3 regions of the Amycolatopsis sp. WAC 04182 genome follow, and region 1 is predicted to be linked to each of the others. Evidence: riboswitches for the same ligand, from Rfam matches in the RefSeq annotation. Region 1 holds a riboswitch; each other region holds the start of a gene.

Region 1 (4,403 bases):
TGCTTCAAGGGGCGACGCTGACCCCGCTCGCGAGAGTGCTCGGGCTCGCCCAGCACGCCGAGGCGCACGAGATCGACGTCGACTCCGCGCCGCTCGACGAGATGGGCGCGGAACTCCTGCAGGTCCGGATCAACGCCGGATCGAAGATGCACGGCGTCTACCTGGCCGAACTGCGGCTGCCGGTGGGGGCGACGATCAGCCTCCTCGTCCGCGACGGCGCCGGCTTCACGCCGAACAAGAACACCAGGCTCCAGGAGCGCGACCAGTTACTCGTCGTGACCACCGCCGAAGTCCGTGACGCGGCCGAACGACGCCTGCGGGCCGTCGACCGGGCCGGCCGCCTCGCCAGGTGGAAGGGCGAATCCGGCCAGTAGGTCACGAACCGGCACCAGCTGTTCGTCGGTTGATCTCAGAAAATTCTTCCCTTTTGTACTCCTTTTGGATTACTTTCCCCGCAATCGACTCCATCGAATGGGTGAGTGTCACGGGGTAAGGAGTACGCAAGGTGACGAAACTTCCTGCGCGGTTCGCCGGTCTGGGGGTCACCGCCGCACTCGTAGGGGTGGTTCTCGCCGCCCCGACGGCGACGGCGACCGGGGCCTTTCCCGCGTTCGGGCTGCCCTTCGACTCGGGCCAGTCGGTCTACTCGGCGGGGATCCACTCGGACAACGGCACCTCCGGCGTGAAGAACGCCATCGACTTCAGTCCCGGGGACAAGACCGTTCGCGCCCCGCTGGCGGGCACGGTGCGGATCCAGCACTGCTCCGGCGGCGACTGGGTGACCGTCGACCACGACGGCGGCCGGCGGACCGGGTACTACCACCTGGAGGGCATTTCGGTCACCGACGGCCAGAAGGTCGCCCCCGGCGACGCCCTCGGCCGGACCGGCAACGCGCTGCCCTGCGGCGGCAGCAGCACCGGCGCCCACGTGCACTTCACCCTGTGGACCCTGCCCACGGCCGCCGCGCAGGGCGGCGACTCGCGCGACTTCGGGGTCGGCGCGGGCAACTGGAACGGCATGTCCTACGACGAGGTCTCGACCAAGGTCGCCGAGGCCTACGGCGAAGCCGTCGACGGCAAGACCTTCGGCGGCTGGCAGTTCACCGCGGGCACCGATCAGTACTCCGGCACCGCGACCGAGGTCTCGTCCCGCGCGACCATCGGACTGCCCGGCCGATTCCGGGTCTGACCTGCCGTTGCCCGGCGCGGCGCGGCGCCGGGCAGCGGTTCTCCCCGCTTGCGGAGCACGTGAGCGGCGTCTCAAGATGCGGACAAGGGCTGGCTCGATCGCCCGCCCATCCGCTAACTTCGTTCGTAGGTCACGAGTGTCAGCGTCAAGCCCCGGCTAGCTGACCGGCAACCCTCCTTCCGCGGTGGGGTGCCCCGGGTGAGGACCTGGCTCGTCGCGTGGTGCGGCGGGCAAGCGCGGGATCCTCGGCGGGTCCCCTGGCCCGGAGGATGACGATGACCCTCGCTCTCGAACGCACCGATGTTTCCGCTGAAACCGTTGCCACGCACGAAATCCCGACGGTCGCCGGTGCCGATCTGCGGGTTCCGCTGGTCACCGGCGGCGACATCGGCTACGCCAACCTCGATCACGCGGCGAGCGCTCCTTGTCTGGACAAGGTGCGTGCCGCGGTCGACGAATTCCTGCCCTGGTACGCCAGCGTGCACCGCGGCGCCGGCTTCGCTTCGCAGGTCTCGACCAAGCTTTACGAGCGCACGCGCGGAATCCTGCGCCGTTTCGTGGACGCGCGGACGACCGACACCGTCGTGTTCACCCGCAACACCACCGATTCCTTCAACCTTCTCGCGCGCAGCCTGCCGAAGCACACCTCCGTCGTCGTGTTCGACACCGAGCACCACGCCGCGCTGCTGCCGTGGAAGGGACCGAACGTCCGCCGGATCGAAACCCCTCGGACCCGCCTCGCCGCGGTGTCCGCTGTGGACGAAGCGCTCGCGGACTGCCCGCAGGGCCCGCGGCTGGTCGTGCTCACCGGCGCGTCCAACGTGACCGGGGAACTGTTGCCGGTCAAGGAGATCGCGGCCGTCGCGCGGCGGCACGGCGCCCGGATCGCGCTCGACGCGGCGCAGCTCGCGCCGCACCGGAGGATCTCGATCCGGGATCTCGACGTCGATTACGTCGCGCTCTCGGGGCACAAGCTGTACGCGCCTTTCGGGGCCGGCGCGCTGATCGGCCGCGCCGACTGGCTGCGCGCGGCTCAGCCGTACCTCGCCGGTGGCGGCGCGACGAAACTCGTCAACCGTGACTCCGAAAACCTCGGCGTGGTCTGGAATTCCGGTCCCGAGCGGCACGAAGCCGGTTCCCCCAACACCGTCGGCGTCTACGCGCTCGGTGTCGCTTGCGAGACCCTGGCCGCGAACTGGGACGGGATCGTCGCCCACGAGGAGGGACTGCTGGCGCGCCTGCGCCGTGGCCTCGCCGCCATCCCCGGATTCGCCGAACTGCGGCTGTTCGACGCGCCGGTCGACCGGGTCGGCACGCTCAGCTTCGTCGTCGACGGCTTCGACCCTGGCTGGCTCGCCGCCGTGCTGTCCGCGGAGTACGGCATCGGCGTGCGGGACGGCGCGTTCTGCGCGCACGTGGCGACGAAGCGGCTGATCGCCGTGGCCGGTTCGGCGGGGCAACAGGCCGTGCGGGTCAGCCTCGGCCTCGGCAGCACCACCGAACACGTGGACCGGATCGTCCTGGCGCTGCGCCAGATCGTCGCCCGCGGCGCGCGCTGGCAGTACGAGAAGCCGGAAGGCCGCTGGGTGCCGGAGAATGATCCGCGGGAGCTTCCCCCGTTCTGTGCCTGACCCACTACCCTCACCCCGCATGGGGAACGAACGACCGCGTTACTGGTTTCCGCTGGCATTGCTGGGATTCGCCCAGCTGGTGGTGGTGGCCCTGTCCGTCGGCGGGATTCGGCCAGGGGGCTGGTTCGCCTACGCGCCCGCCCGTGAACAGCAGTTCCTGACTCAGAATCTTTACGGGGTCGGTGACGGTGGGGTCTTCGGATCCTTGCACGGGATCGAGATGAGCCGCGAAAACGCGGCCGCGCTGGACATGTCGTTCGACATCGCCGCCGGCCGGAACGACGGCTGGCTGTTCGCCGTCCTCGCGGTCTACCTCGGCACGGTGCTGTTCTACGCCATCCGCACGAAGGCCATGCGCTGGTGGAAGGTCGCCGGGATCGCGCTCGGCGGGCTGGTCGCCATCGCGCTGGCGGATCTGGTCGGCTACTGGGAACTCGACCTCGACGGCGACACCCGGAGCGCGATCCTGCTGACGCTGGGCCTGGTCGGGCTCGCCTGGCTGGAGCGAAGCGTGCTGGTCCTGGTCGTGGCCGCGGTGTTCGTGCTCTGCGCGGTCGTGCTCGCGCGAGGACAGGTCGCGCTGGTGCTTTCGTCACTGGCCGTGCTCGCCGGGGCGTTCGCGGCCCTGCTGAGCAGGCCGAAGACGGCCGCCGAGGAGTCCTGAACACGCTCAGTGGACAATGGGGGAGTGAGTACAGAGCCCGAAACGGCGCCACCGTCGCCACCGCTGCCCAAGAAGCGCGTCGCCGTGGTGTTCACCGTCGCCGCGGTGCTGTGGGGGATCGACCTCCTCACCAAGCAGATCGCCGTGTCCACGCTGGAGGGTAGGCAGCCGGTCGAGTTCCTCGGCGGGCTCGTGTACTTCCAGCTGGTGCGCAACCCCGGTGCCGCCTTCTCGATGGCGACCGGGCTGACCTGGGTGCTCGCGCTCGTCGCGATCGCCGTCGTGATCGCCATCGTCTGGCTGTCCCGGCGGCTGCGCTCGGTCGGCTGGGCGATCGGCCTCGGCCTGGTGCTGGCGGGCGCGCTCGGTAACCTGACCGACCGGATCTTCCGCGCGCCCGGCCCGCTGCAAGGGCACGTGGTCGACATGATCTCCGCGTTCGCGCCGAACGGCCAGGGCTGGGCGATCTTCAACGTCGCCGACTCCGCGATCTGCGTCGGCGGCGTGCTCATCGTGATCCTCTCCTTGCTGGGCAAGGACTACGACGGAACGTCCACAAAGGACAAGAAGAAGGCGGCAAGCGAATGAGCGCGCGGATGTTGCCCGTTCCCGACGGGCTCGACGGTATGCGCGTCGACGCGGGGCTGGCGAAACTACTGGGACTTTCCCGCACGGTCGTGGCGGAACTGGCCGAATCCGGCGAGGTCCTGCTCGACGGCAGGCCCGCCGGGAAGTCGGACCGGCTGACCGCCGGCGGACTGCTCGAAGTGACGCTGCCCGATCCGGCCTCGGCCGTCGAGGTCGTCGCGGAACCCGTCGAGGGCATGAAGATCCTGCACGACGATGACGACATCGTGGTGATCTCGAAGCCGGTCGGCGTCGCCGTGCACCCGAGCCCCGGCTGGGCAGGGCCGACCGT
Region 2 (4,403 bases), on a different contig from region 1:
CCCGGACGGCTGTTAAGCTTGCCCTTCACCGTCGTGTGGCATTCCGTCATGGAGGAAACCCGCGCGCTCTCACGAGCAGCAGGGCCGGTCACAGCGCGGCGGTGAAACCACCGAGAGATTCAAGAGGAGCGCCCCCGTGGCCAACATCAAGTCGCAGATCAAGCGCATCACCACCAACGAGAAGGCGCGTCAGCGCAACCAGGCGATCCGGTCCTCGGTGAAGACCGCGATCCGCAAGTTCCGCGAGGCCGCCGACGCCGGCGACAAGGCCAAGGCCCTGGAGCTGCAGAAGGACGCGGCCAAGAAGCTGGACAAGGCCGTGACCAAGGGCGTTCTCCACGCCAACCAGGCCGCCAACAAGAAGTCCGCGCTGGCGAAGCGCGCGAACTCTCTCTGATCGGCTTCGAAGGGCCCCGGCGACGCGAGTCGCCGGGGCCCTTCGCCGTTTCAGCGGCTTGTGCCGTGGGCGTCGACGACCTCCAGGACGGCACGCTCCAGCGCGTACTCCGGGTTGGCCGCGACCCCCTTGACCTCGGCGTTGAGCCGGGCGACCACCCGCATCGCGGTGGCGAGCCCGTCCTGGCCCCAGCCGCGGGCCTGCCCTTGTGCCTTGCGCACCTTCCACGGCGGCATCCCCAGCTCACCCGCCATCTGGTTCGGGTTCCCGCGACCGGCCCCGGAGACCCGCGCGATCGTCCGGACGGCGTCGGCTAGGGCGTCCGCGACCAGCACGTGCGGCACGCCCAGCTGCATCGCCCAGCGCAACGACTCCAGCGCGGCGGCCTTGTCACCGGCGACGGCCTTCTCCGCGACGGCGAACCCGTTCACGTCGGCGCGGCCCCGGTGGTAGCGCCGGACCGCCTGCTCGTCGACCGTTCCGCCGGCGTCCGCGACCAGCTGGGTCGCGGCCGACGACAGTTCACGCAGATCCGAGCCGACCGCGTCGATCAGCGCGAGCACGGCCGCGCCGTCGATCTTCCCGCCGACGCGGCGGACCTCGTTGCGGACAAAGGATTCCCGCTCAGCGGCTTTGGTCAGTTTCGGGCATTCGACGACCTCCGCACCGGCCTTCTTCAAGGCGGCGGGGAGCCCCTTCGCGGCCTTGCTCCGGCCACCTCCGCTGTGCACGACGACGAGCACGATGCCGTCGGCGGGCGCCTTGACGTAGGCCATCACCCCGTCCGCGAGCTCCTGCGAGATGTCGTGCGCGGATTCGAGGACGATGACCCTGCCCTCGGCGAACAGCGAGGGGCTGACCATCTCCGCGAGTGCCGGGACTGTGAGGTCCGACACCCGGATCCGGGTGAGATCCGCCGTCGGGTCGGCCGCCTTGGCCGCGTCCGAGGCGCTGCGGACCGCTCGTTCGATCAGCAGCTCTTCCTCACCGAGAACCAGGACCAGCGGCGATGGGGCGGAAGCTTGCGTCGTCACGGTGACGATCCTCCCACTCCTCCTCTCGTGTGCTTTGTCCGGTGATGTGTAGCGGGCACTGTGGCCCCACGTGAGCCTCATGTCGTACGGTGTTGGCGAGGCGACGCGATCACACGCGTGCCGACAATCGAATACCGCTCATCCAGAGGGGCAGAGGGAACGGCCCGATGAAGCCCCGGCAACCGGCGTCAGCCTGTCATTCCGCGATCGCGGGATAGCTGACGAACACGGTGCCAATTCCGGCCCGCCATGGCGGGGCAGATGAGGAAAGGAACCTCGCGATGACCGCAACCCTCGGCACGACCTCCACCACCAAGACCCCGGATCTCGGACCGGCCGTCGAACTGGTGTCGAAGGAAGAGGGACACCGGCAGCCGCTCGCCCCCGAATTCGTTTCCGCCGAGGACTTCTCGCCGCTCGAAGTCGCCTACGACTTCGGCCGCGTGCGCCGCGAGGACATCGAAGCCGGACCGAAGAACATCTGGCGCTACAAGAAACTCCTTCCCGTTCCCTCGAACGTCGAAGAGATCCCCAACACCGAACCCGGCGCCACCCGCCTCATCCAGGCCGACAGGCTCGCGAAGGCCTTGGGCGTCAAGAAGGTCTGGGTCAAGGACGACACCGGCAACCCCACGCACTCGTTCAAGGACCGCGTGGTCGCCGTCGCTTTGGCCGCCGCCCGCGAGTTCGGGTTCGACGTGCTCGCCTGTCCCTCGACCGGCAACCTGGCCAACGCCGTCGCCGCCGCGGCGGCCCGGGCAGGCTGGCGGTCGGTCGTGCTGATCCCGAAGACCCTGGAACGCGCCAAGATCCTCACCACCGCCGTGTACGACGGTGACCTGATCGCGGTCGACGGCAACTACGACGACGTGAACCGGCTCGCCACCCAGCTCGCCGCCGAGCAGGAGAGCTGGGCGTTCGTCAACGTGAACGTCCGGCCCTACTACTCGGAAGGCTCCAAGACGCTGGCCTTCGAGGTCGCCGAACAGCTCGGCTGGCGGCTTCCCTCCCAGATCGTGGTGCCGATCGCCTCCGGTTCGCAGCTCACCAAGGTGGACAAGGGTTTCCGCGAGTTCGGGCAGCTCGGCCTCGTCGACGAGACGCCGTACAAGGTGTTCGGCGCGCAGGCCACCGGCTGCTCCCCCGTCTCGGCGGCCTTCCGTGCGGGGCACGACGTCGTCCAGCCGGTCAAGCCGGACACGATCGCCCGGTCGCTGGCGATCGGGAACCCGGCCGACGGCCCCTACGTCCTCGACGTGGTCAACCGCACTGGTGGCGCGATCGAAGACGTCAGCGACGAAGAGGTCGTCGAAGGCATCCGGCTGCTCGCCCGCACCGAGGGCATCTTCACCGAGACCGCCGGCGGCGTCACGGTCGCGACGGCCAAGAAGCTCATCAAGACCGGCAAGCTCGACCCGGACGAGGAGATCGTCCTGCTGATCACCGGTGACGGCCTCAAGACCCTCGACGCCGTCGAGGACAAGATCGGCCCCAAGGCCACCGTCAGCGCCTCGGCCGACGCGGTCCGCGAGGCTCTGGGCATCTGAGTTCCCGGCGGCCCGTCTCAAGAACGAGGCGGGCCGCGGGGCTCACCCCGGCGTACCAGGGCGAGACCTCGCGCGTCGGCGAGGACCGCGGTGTCGCCGTCCGTGTCGGTCCTGGCGACCGACGCGCCAACGGCCACCAGATTGTCCAAAGTGGACTTATTTGGATGCCCATAGGTGTTCCCGGCGCCGACGCTCACCAACGCCGCCCGCGGCGCGACGGCGTTGAGGAAATCCGGTGCCGTGTAACGGCTTCCGTGGTGCGGGACCTTCAGGACCTCGGCACGCAGTTCGGCGCCCTCGGCCATCAGGTCGGCCTGCGCGGCGAGCTCGATGTCGCCCGTCAGCAGCACTCGGCCCGCAGGAGTCCCGGCACGCAGGACGACGGAACCGTTGTTGATCACCGTGCCGTCCTGTTCGCGGGCCGATCGGCTGGTGACGTACCGCGGACCCAGTACGTCCAGTGACAACCCCGGCCAGTCCAGCCGTTGCCCGATCTCCAGCTCCAGCAAGGGAATCCCGCGGCGCGCGGTCTCGTCCGCGACCTGCTGCCACGCCCAGGCGGGAGCCCGGCCGGGGCCGACGGCGACCGCCCCGACCGATCTGCCCTCGAAGACGGATTCGAGGCCGCCGATGTGGTCGGCGTGCAGATGACTCAGCACGATCAGCGGCACCCGGTCGACGCCGAGCCTGCTCAGGCATTCGTCGACCGGCCCCGGTTCCGGCCCGGTGTCGACCAGGACCGCCCGTCCTTGCTCGCCCGTGGCGAGGACGACGGCATCACCCTGCCCGACGTCGCAGGCGACGGCACTCCACGACGCCGGCGGCCACGCCGGAGCCAGCACCCGCACCGGTACGAAGACGAGCAGCCCGGCGGCCAACGCGACCGCAAGGAGGATCCTGGCGTGCCGCAGCCGGATGGCGGCGAGCAGGACGACAAGCAGTCCGGCTGCCAGAAGCCCGCCCCACCAGCCATCCGGCCAGTCCATGACCGCTCCCGGTGCACGGGCGCCGTGGCGGGCCACGGTGATGAGCCAGCTCGCCTCGGGTTCGGTCAGGCGGACCAGCAGCCTTCCCGCCGACGGCCACCAAGGGCCGACGACAGTGGCGAGCACGCCGAACACGGTGGCCGGGGCGACCACCGGCGCGGCGAGCACGTTGGTCACCACCGAGACGAGACTGACCGATCCCGCCATGCCCGCGATGACCGGGGTCGTCACCACGAACGCGGCCAACGGGATGGTCAGCCCCTCGGCGTAGCCGGCCGGGACACCGCGTCCGACCAGCCATTCCGCCCACCTCGGCGCCAGCAGTACCAGACCGGCCGTGGCCAGCACCGAAAGCGCGAACCCGAAGTCGACGGCCATCGCGGGGTCGGCCACGACGAGCCCCGCCACCGCGAACGCCAGCGCGGGCAGCGCCGAACCC
Region 3 (4,403 bases), on a different contig from region 1:
GGTCGAAATCGACCCCGTCCTGGCGGGGCGCCTGCCGAGCACCGTGGCCGAACGAGGCGGAGCCGAAAGGCTGACGGTCGTCGGCGCGGACGCGTTGCGGATCACCGCGGACGACCTGCCCGCACGGCCGACGGCGCTCGTCGCGAACCTGCCGTACAACGTCGCCGTGCCCGTCGTGCTCCACCTGCTCGCCGAACTGCCGTCGCTGACCAGTGGCCTCGTAATGGTCCAGACCGAGGTCGCGGACAGGATGGCGGCGGGTCCGGGAAGCCGGACTTACGGCGTGCCCAGCGTCAAGCTCGCCTGGTATGGGAAGACACGCAAGGTCGCGGCGGTGCCCAGGGCGGTGTTCTGGCCGGTTCCGAACGTCGACTCCGCCTTGGTCGCGTTCGAACGGGGCGATGTGGTGTCGTCCGTGGATCGGGGGCGGCTGTTCGCGGTGGTCGACGCCGCCTTCTCGCAAAGGCGGAAGACCCTGCGCGCCGCGTTGGCGTCGTGGGCCGGTTCCGCCGAACGCGCAGGGGAACTGCTCGAAAAGGCCGGTATCGACCCCAAGACCCGCGGGGAGCAACTGGACGTTCATCAGTTCGCCCGGATCGCCGCGGCCGCCGGCTGACCATCTGCCGCACGTGTGACCGGAGCCGCGCGGGCGGCGGCCGGTCATGGATGCATGCGTGTGCACATCCTCTTATCGATTCGTGCGGGCAGGCCTTGTCTTAGCAGGCAGCGCGCTTGCCGCGAGCGGGGATCTCGTCAGTATCTCAGAATATGGGCAGCCGATCCTGTATGATGGACGCGACCAGACGTGTGATCTGCGCCTACGCGCTTGCTTTCATCCAGTGGGATCGGTTTTACTCAGTAAGCCATCCCGAGCGACTGAGAGACCTGGCTCGCCGAAGTCGCAGCAACCACCCTCCACAGGGCAGGTGCTACAGCCAGGACCGATGGAGGCTGTGCCTAATGAACAGGGTCACCCACCCGCTCCTGCTGACCAGGCGACGTGTCGTCGATGAAGGTCGCCGCACGGTAAGTGCGTGTCGACGCTCCACCGTTACTGCCTGAGTTCATTCCCTTATCTCTGAATCCGTCCGTTTCCCGGACGGTTACTCGGTGACGGTTGGCGCGCTCGAAAGAAGCAGCGCCCCATGTGCATGGAGCCTTTCGTGATCACTGTCGAAAACCTGTCCAAATCCTTTCCCCTCAACGGAAATCCCGTCGTCGCTCTGCGCGATGTGAGCGTGGACATCCAAGCAGGCTCGCTGTTCGGAGTCGTCGGTCCGGCGGGCTCCGGCAAGTCGACCCTCGCTCGGTGCATCGGTCTTCAGGAGCGGCCCGACCGCGGTGTCGTCCGCCTCGACGGACTCAACACCGGGACTCTCGACGGACGCCGTCTCCGCGAAATCCGGCGCCAGGTCGGTGTCGTGAGCACCAAGCCGGAGTTGCTGGCCGAGCGCACCATCGCCGGTAACATCGCTTCGCCGCTCGAGCAGCTCGGCCTCGACGGGCCGCAGCGCCGCAACCGGGTCGGCAACCTGCTCGACCTGGTCGGGCTCACCCCCCGTGCGGGGCAGCGGCCGGGCGACCTGTCCGAGGGGCAGCTGCGCCGGGTGGCCATCGCCAAGGCGCTGGCCGCCGGGCCGTCCGTGCTCCTGGCCGACGACCCGACCGCGGGCGTGCAGCCCGAGGAGTCCGGCGCGGTTCTGACCGTGCTCGACCGGGCGCGCGCCGAGCTCGGCGTCACCGTGCTGCTCACCACGCCCGACGCCGGCGTGGTCCGCCGTGTCTGCGACGACGTCGCGGTTCTGGAGGCCGGCGCGATCATCGAACGCGGAACCGTGCTCGACCTGGTCTCCGACCCGAACAGCAGGACCGCGCAGGCGCTGCTTCCCGCCATCGAAACCGGGCGGGCACAGGCTTCGAAGTACGACCGCGCGGTGGACGTCGTGCTCGTCGGCTTCGCCTCGGTCGGCGCGCTCCTGCCGGAGGCCGCCGGTCGCTTCGACGTCGAACTCGCCACCATCGGAGGCGGCCTGACCCGGATCGGCGACACGCCGGTCGGCCGATTCCGCCTCGGGGTGCGCGGTGAGCGCGCGGACGCCGCGCTGGCCTGGATCGCCGAACGCGGCGGCCACGTGACCCACCCGGTCCGCGGCCCGCAGGGTGTCGCCGCCTGATTTCTCCGCGAACGGGCCGCTCAGGACGAATCGCGTCCGGGGCGGCCCGTTCGCGTCTGACCCGTCCGTTCTCTTTCTCCTGGTGACAGCGCAAGTGGAGCGGCCACGTAGGCTTGACGCGTGCTCGCCGTCGTACCGCCCCCAGTAACCGTCAGGGTTCCCGCCAAGGTCAACCTGCACCTGTCGGTCGGAGATGTACGCCCGGACGGCTACCACGAGCTGGTGACCGTGTTCCAGGCGCTTTCCCTGACCGACGAGGTGACCGTCGCGGTCACCGAGGACCCCGGCGTCGAGGTCTACGGTGAAGGTGAAGGTTCCGTACCGACAGGAGCCAACAACCTCGCCTGGAAGGCGGCGCAGGCGTTGGCGGCCCATGTCGGCAAGGCGGACGGCGAGTCCAAGGTCAGAGTCGTGCTGCGCAAAGGCATCCCGGTCGCGGGCGGGATGGCCGGTGGCAGTGCCGACGCGGCCGCGACCCTGGTGGGGCTCGCTTCGCTTTGGAAGCTCGACATCTCCCGCGACGAACTGGCGGGTATCGCCGCGAAGCTCGGTAGCGATGTTCCTTTCGCGCTTTATGGCGGGACTGCGCTGGGCACCGGCCGGGGCGAGCAGTTGGTGCCCGTCTTATCGAGGCACACCTTCCACTGGGTCCTGGCCTTCGACCAGCGTGGGCTTTCGACGCCGAGGGTGTTCGGCGAGCTGGACAAGTTGCGTGAAGAGGGCAGCCCGCCGCGGATCGGCTCGCACGCTCCGGTGGTGGAGGCGCTGGCCTCCGGCGACCCGCGGCAACTGGCGCTGCTTCTCGGCAATGACCTGCAGGCTGCCGCTGTTTCGTTGCGTCCGGGGCTGCGCCGCACGTTGCGGGCGGGAGTCAATGCGGGTGCGCTTGCCGGCACAGTGTCCGGATCCGGGCCGACCTGCGCCTTCCTGTGCGCGGATGCCCAGTCGGCCGTCGAGGTCGCCGCGGAGTTGTCCGGCGCGGGTGTCTGTCGCACAGTGCGCGTCGCGCATGGGCCCGTTCCCGGAGCCCGGCTGGTCGGCGGGGACGACGCGCCGCGGCCGTCGCCGCCTCGGGTGCACGCATGAGGGTGTCCGAAATGGACATCGACTAATTCGTTTGTGGTGCGAGCTTTTGGAAAGGATCGGCTGAGGCATGGCCAACTTGGTCAACCTGGAGTCGGTGAGCAAGTCCTTCGGGGTGCGCCCGCTGCTCGACGGTGTTTCGCTCGGTGTGGCGGAGGGGCAGCGTATCGGTGTCGTCGGTCTCAACGGGGGTGGGAAGACGACGTTGCTGGAGGTTCTCGCGGGGATCAGTGAGCCCGATACGGGACGCGTCAGTCAAGTCCGGGGCTTGCGGATGGCCGTGGTCACCCAACGGACCGAACTTCCCGTAGGCAGCACTGTCGGAGATGTCGTGCTGGAGCGCTACGGCGCGGAGCACGAGTGGGCCGCTGACGCGCGTGTCAGGTCCATTATGGATGGTCTGGGCATCACCGCTCTCGGCATCGACAAGGAGACGGCGAACCTGTCGGGTGGCGAACGCCGCCGGGTGGCGCTGGCGGCCGCCCTCACCGGAGAACTGGACCTCGTCGTCCTCGACGAACCGACCAACCACCTCGACGTCGAAGGTGTGCGCTGGCTCGCGGATCACCTGCTCAACCGCAAGATCGCGGTCGTGGTCGTCACCCACGACCGGTGGTTCCTCGACACGGTCGCGAGTGTGACCTGGGAGGTCGCCAACGGTCGCGTCGAGCAGTACGAAGGTGGTTACGCGGACTGGATCTTCGCGCGCGCCGAGCGGGCGAGGCTGGCGGCGACAGCGGAAGAGAAGCGGCAGAACCTCGCTCGTAAAGAGCTCGCGTGGCTGCGCCGCGGCCCGCAGGCCAGGACCTCGAAGCCCCGCTACCGTGTCGAGGCGGCGGAGGCGCTGATCTCCGACGTGCCGGAGCCGCGTGATTCGGTCGAGCTGCAGGCGTTCGCCCGCCGTCGGCTGGGGAAGACCGTGCTGGAGATCGAGGACGCCACGTTGACCGTCGGTGACCGTACCCTTCTCGATCACGTCACCTGGCGGATCGGTCCCGGCGATCGGATCGGCCTGGTCGGCGTCAACGGGTCCGGCAAGACGACGCTCCTCAAGCTGCTCGGCGGTGACAGGGAGCCCGAGACGGGTCGACGCATCCAGGGCAAGACGGTCAGCCTCGCGCATCTGCGGCAGGAGCTCGACGACCT

Evidence for each region. A riboswitch is a leader RNA that binds a small molecule or an ion and turns the genes downstream of it on or off. The one in region 1 is predicted to bind S-adenosylmethionine.
Region 2: linked by a shared signal. The riboswitch ahead of thrC (threonine synthase) and the one ahead of DMH01_RS39830 (aminotransferase class V-fold PLP-dependent enzyme) in region 1 are both predicted to bind S-adenosylmethionine.
Region 3: linked by a shared signal. The riboswitch ahead of DMH01_RS06405 (methionine ABC transporter ATP-binding protein) and the one ahead of DMH01_RS39830 (aminotransferase class V-fold PLP-dependent enzyme) in region 1 are both predicted to bind S-adenosylmethionine.

The regions. Positions count from the first base shown of each region.
Region 1 is NZ_QHJJ01000010.1:45,489-49,891, reverse strand. It holds gene DMH01_RS39840 (potassium/proton antiporter) at 1-374, shown strand, start outside; gene DMH01_RS39835 (M23 family metallopeptidase) at 506-1,189, shown strand; SAM riboswitch class IV at 1,318-1,432, shown strand; gene DMH01_RS39830 (aminotransferase class V-fold PLP-dependent enzyme) at 1,465-2,820, shown strand; gene DMH01_RS39825 (hypothetical protein) at 2,840-3,484, shown strand; gene lspA (signal peptidase II) at 3,509-4,072, shown strand; gene DMH01_RS39815 (RluA family pseudouridine synthase) at 4,069-4,403, shown strand, end outside.
Region 2 is NZ_QHJJ01000002.1:1,172,533-1,176,935, forward strand. It holds gene rpsT (30S ribosomal protein S20) at 137-397, shown strand; gene holA (DNA polymerase III subunit delta) at 448-1,431, opposite strand; SAM riboswitch class I at 1,567-1,699, shown strand; gene thrC (threonine synthase) at 1,713-2,978, shown strand; gene DMH01_RS12780 (ComEC/Rec2 family competence protein) at 2,996-4,403, opposite strand, start outside.
Region 3 is NZ_QHJJ01000001.1:1,270,385-1,274,787, reverse strand. It holds gene rsmA (16S rRNA (adenine(1518)-N(6)/adenine(1519)-N(6))-dimethyltransferase RsmA) at 1-616, shown strand, start outside; SAM riboswitch class I at 861-951, shown strand; gene DMH01_RS06405 (methionine ABC transporter ATP-binding protein) at 1,164-2,174, shown strand; gene DMH01_RS06400 (4-(cytidine 5'-diphospho)-2-C-methyl-D-erythritol kinase) at 2,295-3,260, shown strand; gene DMH01_RS06395 (ABC-F family ATP-binding cassette domain-containing protein) at 3,328-4,403, shown strand, end outside.